DNA from 3 places in the Methylomonas sp. 2F7 genome. Region 3 is predicted to be linked to each of the others. Evidence: predicted binding sites of a transcription regulator. Region 3 holds the regulator's gene; each other region holds the start of a gene.
What was found. The regulator HrcA, encoded in region 3, represses chaperone genes, less so after heat shock. The targets are predictions, from matches to a motif close to TNTTAGCACTCNNNNNNNNNGAGTGCTAANA.
Positions count from the first base shown of each region.

Region 1: a site for HrcA is predicted at 1,064-1,094, ahead of rpoH (RNA polymerase sigma factor RpoH). Genes of this name have one in related genera too.
Region 2: a site for HrcA is predicted at 847-877, ahead of groES (co-chaperone GroES). Genes of this name have one in related genera too.

Region 1 covers NZ_CP195203.1:2,667,101-2,669,373, forward strand. The annotation lists tRNA gene ACR64Q_RS11850 (tRNA-Leu) at 36-120, opposite strand; gene rpoH (RNA polymerase sigma factor RpoH) at 168-1,022, opposite strand; gene ACR64Q_RS11860 (glutamine--tRNA ligase/YqeY domain fusion protein) at 1,265-2,273, shown strand, end outside.
Region 2 covers NZ_CP195203.1:3,925,850-3,928,122, reverse strand. The annotation lists gene ACR64Q_RS17660 (HesA/MoeB/ThiF family protein) at 33-779, opposite strand; gene groES (co-chaperone GroES) at 985-1,272, shown strand; gene groL (chaperonin GroEL) at 1,329-2,273, shown strand, end outside.
Region 3 covers NZ_CP195203.1:916,107-918,379, forward strand. The annotation lists gene ACR64Q_RS04300 (glycine zipper 2TM domain-containing protein) at 1-58, shown strand, start outside; gene hrcA (heat-inducible transcriptional repressor HrcA) at 611-1,651, shown strand; gene grpE (nucleotide exchange factor GrpE) at 1,702-2,273, shown strand, end outside.

The sequences.
Region 1 (2,273 bases), 1.8 Mb from region 3:
TTTTTAAAATTTCTTTGACTACCATAAAAGGTAGATGGTACCGAGGGTCGGAATCGAACCGACACTCCTTTCGGAACCGGATTTTGAATCCGGCGCGTCTACCAGTTTCACCACCCCGGCAAAGAAAGCAGCATTATACTCAGTTTTTCAGAAATGCCAAACATTTTTTACGCCGCCAAGCTCACCGCTGCTTTCAGCTTTTTCATGGCATTTTGTTCCAATTGCCTGATGCGCTCGGCCGAGACTTGATAACGATCCGCCAATTCGTGCAAAGTGGCTTTGTCTTCCACCAGCCAGCGGCTAGCCAGAATGTCGCGACTTCTGTCGTCCAAACTATCCATCGCATCCATCAGCAATTCTTCTTTGCGGTCTTCCCAGTCACTATTTTCCAGCAATAAAGCCGGATCGGCACCATGCTGTTCCAGATAGGCGATAGGTGCTTGCGCGTGGTCTTCGCTGTCGTCGCCACTCGGCTCAAGCCCAATATCGCGCCCGTCCAATCGCCGCTCCATTTCGTAAACAGTTTTGACGTCTACATCCAGATTTTCCGCAATCGCTTCCGCGTCGTCTTGCGAGAGATAGCTCAAGTCCTTTTTGAATTTACGTAGATTAAAAAACAGTTTGCGCTGTGCTTTGGTCGTCGCAACTTTAACGATGCGCCAGTTTTTGATCACATATTCGTGGATTTCCGCTTTAATCCAATGCACGGCGAACGACACCAGGCGCACGCCCATATCGGGGTCGAAACGTTTTACCGCTTTCATCAAGCCGATGTTGCCTTCCTGCACAATGTCCGCCAATGGCAAGCCATAACCAGCATATCCTCTGGCCACATGCGCCACAAAACGCAGATTAGACATCACCAGCTCGCGCGCGGCGTTCAGATCGCCTTCATCCCGGTAACGCAACGCCAGGTCTTGCTCCTGCTCAACGCTGAGTTTGGGCATTTGAGATATCAGGCTTAAATAAGAATCAAACGTCCCAACCGATAAATTGATCGGTAAAGCCAAGCTATTGTTCATATCACCCTCGTTTCCGGTGGAATAAATTAACGATGACCAAATTCTAGCACTCGATCAACAAGAGTGCTAATAATTTAGTAAAAATCTTTTAATACAATTGTTTACGATGAATTCTGCGTCAATTTTGATGCAAAATCGGCTGATGATGCCGCCTTTACGAATTCCGGCCAAACTCGTTAAAATGGCGACTGACCCGATATTCGCCGCCCACCTCATAAATAACCACAGCCATTTACTCGAACATGTCAGCTTCCGATAGCCCAGTTTCATCCAACTTTATCAGACACATCATTGCCGCCGATCTGGCCGCCAACAAAAACAACGGCAAAGTCGCCACCCGCTTTCCTCCCGAGCCCAATGGTTACCTGCACATCGGCCACGCCAAATCGATTTGCCTGAATTTCACGCTGGCAGCCGAAAACAACGGCACTTGCAATTTGCGCTTCGACGACACTAACCCGGAAAAAGAAAGCGTCGAATACATGGAAGCCATCGAACGCGATGTGCAATGGTTAGGGTTTAAGTGGGCCGGCAAGTATCACGCCTCGGATTACTTCGAACAGCTTTACGAATATGCGGTGCAGTTGATTAAACAAGGCGACGCTTATGTCGACAGCTCCACGCCGGAGCAAATGCGCGCCGACCGCGGCACCTTGACCGAACCCGGCAAGGAAAGCCCGGACCGCAGCCGTTCCATCGACGAAAACCTGGATTTGTTTACCCGCATGCGTGCAGGCGAATTCGCCGACGGCCAGTATGTGTTGCGCGCCAAGATCGATATGGCCTCGCCTAACATTAATATGCGCGACCCGACCATCTACCGTATCCGCCGCGTCCATCATCAACGTACCGGCGATGCCTGGTGTTTGTATCCGATGTACGACTACACCCATTGCATTTCCGACGCGCTGGAAGGCATCACTCACTCGATCTGCACCTTGGAGTTTGAAGATCATCGCCCGTTGTACGACTGGGTGCTCGACAAATTGCAAACCCCTTGCCATCCGCAACAAATTGAATTCGCGCGCCTGCAATTGGAATACACCATCGTCAGCAAGCGCAAACTGTTGCAATTGGTCACGGAAAAACACGTCAACGGTTGGGACGATCCGCGCATGCCGACCATTTCCGGCCTGCGTAGGGCCGGTTTTACCCCGGAAGCAATTCGGGATTTCTGCGAACGGATCGGCGTCACCAAAAACGATTCCTGGATCGAAATGGGTGTGTTGGAAAACTGCATCCGCGAAGACT
Region 2 (2,273 bases), 3.0 Mb from region 3:
GGGGCCAGCCCGGCTTTTTTGTGCGGATTAGCTTATTTCGAGCCGCAGCTTGGGCAATTTGGGTTTTTCTTCAAGCGCATGCTGTGCCATTCCATACTCAGTCCGTCCAGCAACAGTAAGCGGCCCGTCAATGTGCTGCCGGTGTTGACTATCAGCTTTATCGTTTCCAAGGCCTGTATGCTGCCGACGATGCCGGTGATAGGAGCAATCACGCCATTGCGGGCGCAATTTTGCAATTCCTCGCCATCGCTTTGATAGAGGCAGTTATAGCACGGGCTATCGTTTAAGCCGGGTGTAAATACGCTGACTTGACCCTCGAAGCGGATCGCCGCGCCAGATACCAATGGGGTTTGTTGGTCTACGCAAGCCTTATTGATGGCAAAGCGGGTGGTGAAATTATCGCTACAGTCCAGCACCACGTCGGTGTCCGCCACTTCTGCCAGTAGCTGTTCGCCGGCTAATCGCTGTTTGCGAGCAAATACTTTTACGCCCGGATTAATTTTTTCCAAAGTCTGCTGGGTTGAAATAACTTTATCCAACCCTATATCGGCTGTGTTGTGAGCAATCTGCCGTTGCAAATTGGTCAAATCGACCTGGTCGTCGTCGTAAACGGTGATCTGGCCGACACCGGCCGCGGCCAGATACATAGAGGCAGGCGAGCCCAAACCGCCGGCGCCGACGATTAATACTTTGGCATCGAGCAATTTTTGCTGACCGGCAATATCGATTTGCGGCAGCATGATTTGCCGGCTGTAACGGAGTAATTGTTCGTCGTTCATAGTTTGCATGGCTTGAGTGAGGCGCAGATGATGCCAAAGAGCTTGACAGAGTGCAAAAGCCGGATATTATTAGCACTCGTTGCTAGAGAGTGCTAATAAACTTGAGGCCGCTTAAAAGCTCGCTTCTTCCGTAAGGGGTAGCTGTTTTTTAAATAGCTTTATTAAGTTTTTAACCTTTAACTTTATCTACATTAAGGAGACATTGATGAAAATTCGTCCGTTACATGACCGTATCGTCGTAAAACGCGTTGAGGAAGAAACCAAAACCGCTGGTGGCATCGTGCTGCCCGGTTCAGCTGCAGAAAAACCAAGCGAAGGTGAAGTTTTAGCAGTCGGTTCAGGTAAACCGTTAGATAACGGCCAAGTACGTGCCCTGGAAGTTAAAGTTGGCGACAGAGTGTTGTTCGGCAAATATTCCGGCACCGAAGTTAAAGTCGATGGCGAGCAATACATCGTCATGCGCGAAGAAGACATCATGGGTGTTTTGGGTTAATCCCAATTCGTTCGACACACTCTTTTTCAATTTAACCAATATCTCAGGAATAAGAAATGGCAGCAAAAGACGTAAAATTTGGTGGCGACGCTCGTGCACTGATGGTGCAAGGCGTTAACGTTCTGGCTAACGCAGTAAAAGTTACTTTGGGTCCTAAAGGCCGTAACGCTGTGTTGGATAAAAGCTTTGGCGCGCCAACCATCACCAAAGACGGTGTATCGGTTGCGAAAGAAATCGAATTGAAAGACAAATTCGAAAACATGGGCGCGCAAATGGTTAAAGAAGTTGCTTCTAAAACTTCTGATGTAGCCGGCGACGGTACTACAACTGCGACCGTTTTGGCTCAAGCCATTGTTAACGAAGGTTTGAAATCAGTCGCAGCGGGTATGAACCCAATGGACTTGAAACGCGGTATTGACTTAGCTGTTACTGCAGCGGTGGCAGCGATTCAAAACGCATCAACACCTTGCACAGACAACAAAGCTATCGCCCAAGTAGGTACCATCTCTGCAAACTCTGACGAGTCTGTCGGTAGAATCATTGCCGAAGCGATGGAAAAAGTCGGTAAAGAAGGTGTTATCACCGTTGAAGAAGGCACCGGTCTGGAAAACGATCTGGATGTGGTTGAAGGTATGCAGTTCGACCGTGGCTACCTGTCTCCTTACTTCATCAATAAACAAGAAAGCATGAGCGTAGAACTGGACGACCCGTTTGTCCTGTTGTACGACAAAAAAATCTCCAACATCCGCGAATTGTTACCGATTCTGGAAGGCGTAGCTAAATCAGGCCGTTCCTTGTTGATCATTTCTGAAGATGTCGAAGGCGAAGCCTTGGCAACTCTGGTTGTTAACAACATGCGCGGCATCGTTAAAGTCGCCGCTGTTAAAGCCCCAGGCTTTGGCGATCGTCGTAAAGCCATGCTGGAAGACATCGCGGTTCTGACCGGTGGCGTCGTAATTTCTGAAGAAGTAGGTCTGTCTTTGGAAAAAGCTGACGTTAGT
Region 3 (2,273 bases):
GGGAGCCGGCATCGGTGCCGCCGCGGGCGCTTGGATCGGCAACAGTATGAGTCGTTAATCAGCTACCGCCAATTAATTAACCGGCTTTGAATTTTTGGATGCTCATGCGACAGGAGGACAAAATGAGAATAAAAAATGGTAAAAAATATCAACAAGAGCAATACAGTAGAGTGGAAAAGTTATTGAATGTATTGTTGTTTTTTGTCGTTGTCTATTACAGCTACTATGTGTTGTCTTTCTCCCAAATGGGCGCTTGAGATCACTGGCAGTAGCGGTTTATTGTCAGTTTGCGTTCCCGTTATACAGTCCGGATAACCAAACGCTAGATCGAATCAAAACCCTGCAAGTCGCAAGGCTTGCAGGGTTTTTTATTGCCCGTTGTTGGACAATATCGAGGATGCGTCTAAAAATTGCAGTTCCGGAAAAACTGCCCGTCTATCAGTTCTTGATAAGATTGGTGTTTCGGAGATTCAATCCCAGCCCTTGAATGTGCAGGCTATGCTTAGTTTATTGATAACCTGTTCAAGCCGTTGACAATGCTGGACCCAGCTGATAGCTTTGCTGTCTGGCACTCACCAATATCGAGTGCTAACGGAATTTGGGGGATGACGTGGCTGGCGGACAAGATTTAAACGAAAGATCGCTGTATTTATTGAAAACCTTGGTTGAGCGGTATATCCAGGACGGCCAGCCTGTTGGTTCGCGATTGTTGTCTAAAGATCCGCAGCTAAAGCTTAGTCCGGCCAGTATTCGCAATGTGATGGCGGATCTGGAAGAGATGGGCTTGATCCATTCCCCGCACACTTCCGCCGGCCGAGTACCGACCGTGAGCGGCTATCGTTTATTCGTCGACAGTTTGTTAACCGTCAAGCCTTTGGCATCCAGCGAATTGGATCAACTGCAACATGGCTTGAAAGGAGAGGCGGATAAGGCTAGCGACGTGTTGAGCAAGGCCTCTAAATTGCTGTCGGACGTGACGCGGATGGCCGGCGTGGTGACTTTGCCGCGCAGAGAAAGCGTCACCTTGCGGCACATCGAATTTCTACCGATGTCCAATACCCGGGTGTTGGTGATTTTCGTCACCGACGACCAGGAAGTGCACAACAAAATTATTCATACCCACAAGCAATTCAGTCCTGCGGAATTACAACAGGCTGCCAACTATTTGAATTCGGTTTATTCCGGCCGCAGCTTGGCGAAAATTCGCGATTTGATCGTGCGGGAGATGGAACACGATCAGCGGCAGGTCAATCAAGGCATGATGGACGCGGTGAACATGGCACAGCTTACCTTCAGCGAACAGCCCAACGACGATTATGTATTAAGCGGCGAAACCAATCTAATGGGTTTTTCCGAGTTGTCGGACATGGAGCGTCTTAAGCAGTTGTTCGAAGCTTTTAGCCAAAAGCGTGGCGTCATTCATTTATTGGATCAGTGTCTACAGGCCGAAGGTGTGCAGATATTTATTGGAGAAGAATCCGGCTATAGCGCATTCGATCATTGTAGCCTGGTGACGGCGCCTTATTCAGTGAATGACGAAGTGGTTGGGGTGTTGGGTGTGATCGGACCGACCCGCATGGCTTACGAAAAAGTGATTCCGTTCGTGGATGTGACGGCAAAATTATTGGGCGCGGCCTTGAATCCGAAATAAATGGCCCTATCGTTAGGCCAACAAAAAAATTTAGAACCATGGAGTAAGTAATGAGTCATCAGCAATCTAGCCACGAACCACAATCGGATAGCGATTTGATCGCCGAAGTCTTGGAACAAACCAAGCCAATCGACGCGGACGAACAGCCAACCGAAGCGTCTGGCGCCGGCGCCGCAGTCACTGTGGAAGCCTTGCAGGAACAACTGGAGCAAGCCCAGCAACAGGCTGCGGCCAATCTGGATAAAGCCATCCGCACCATGGCCGAGATGGAAAATTTAAAAAAACGCGTGCAAAAAGACTTGGACGACGAACGCAAATACGGTCTGGCGAAATTTGCGAAAGAATTGCTGAGTGTTTTGGATAGTCTGGAATTAGGCCTGCAAGCGGCGACCGGCGATAGCCCGGAAATAGTGAAATTGCGCGAAGGCAGCGAATTGACCATCAAACAATTCGAGTCGGTATTTGCCAAGTTTAATATCGAAACCGTCGACCCCATCGGTCAAGTGTTCAATCCGGAATTGCACCAGGCCATGGTGATGCAACCCAGCGCCACCGCCCAACCCAATACCGTGTTAAACGTCTTCCAAAAAGGTTATGTATTGAACGGCCGTTTATTGCGCCC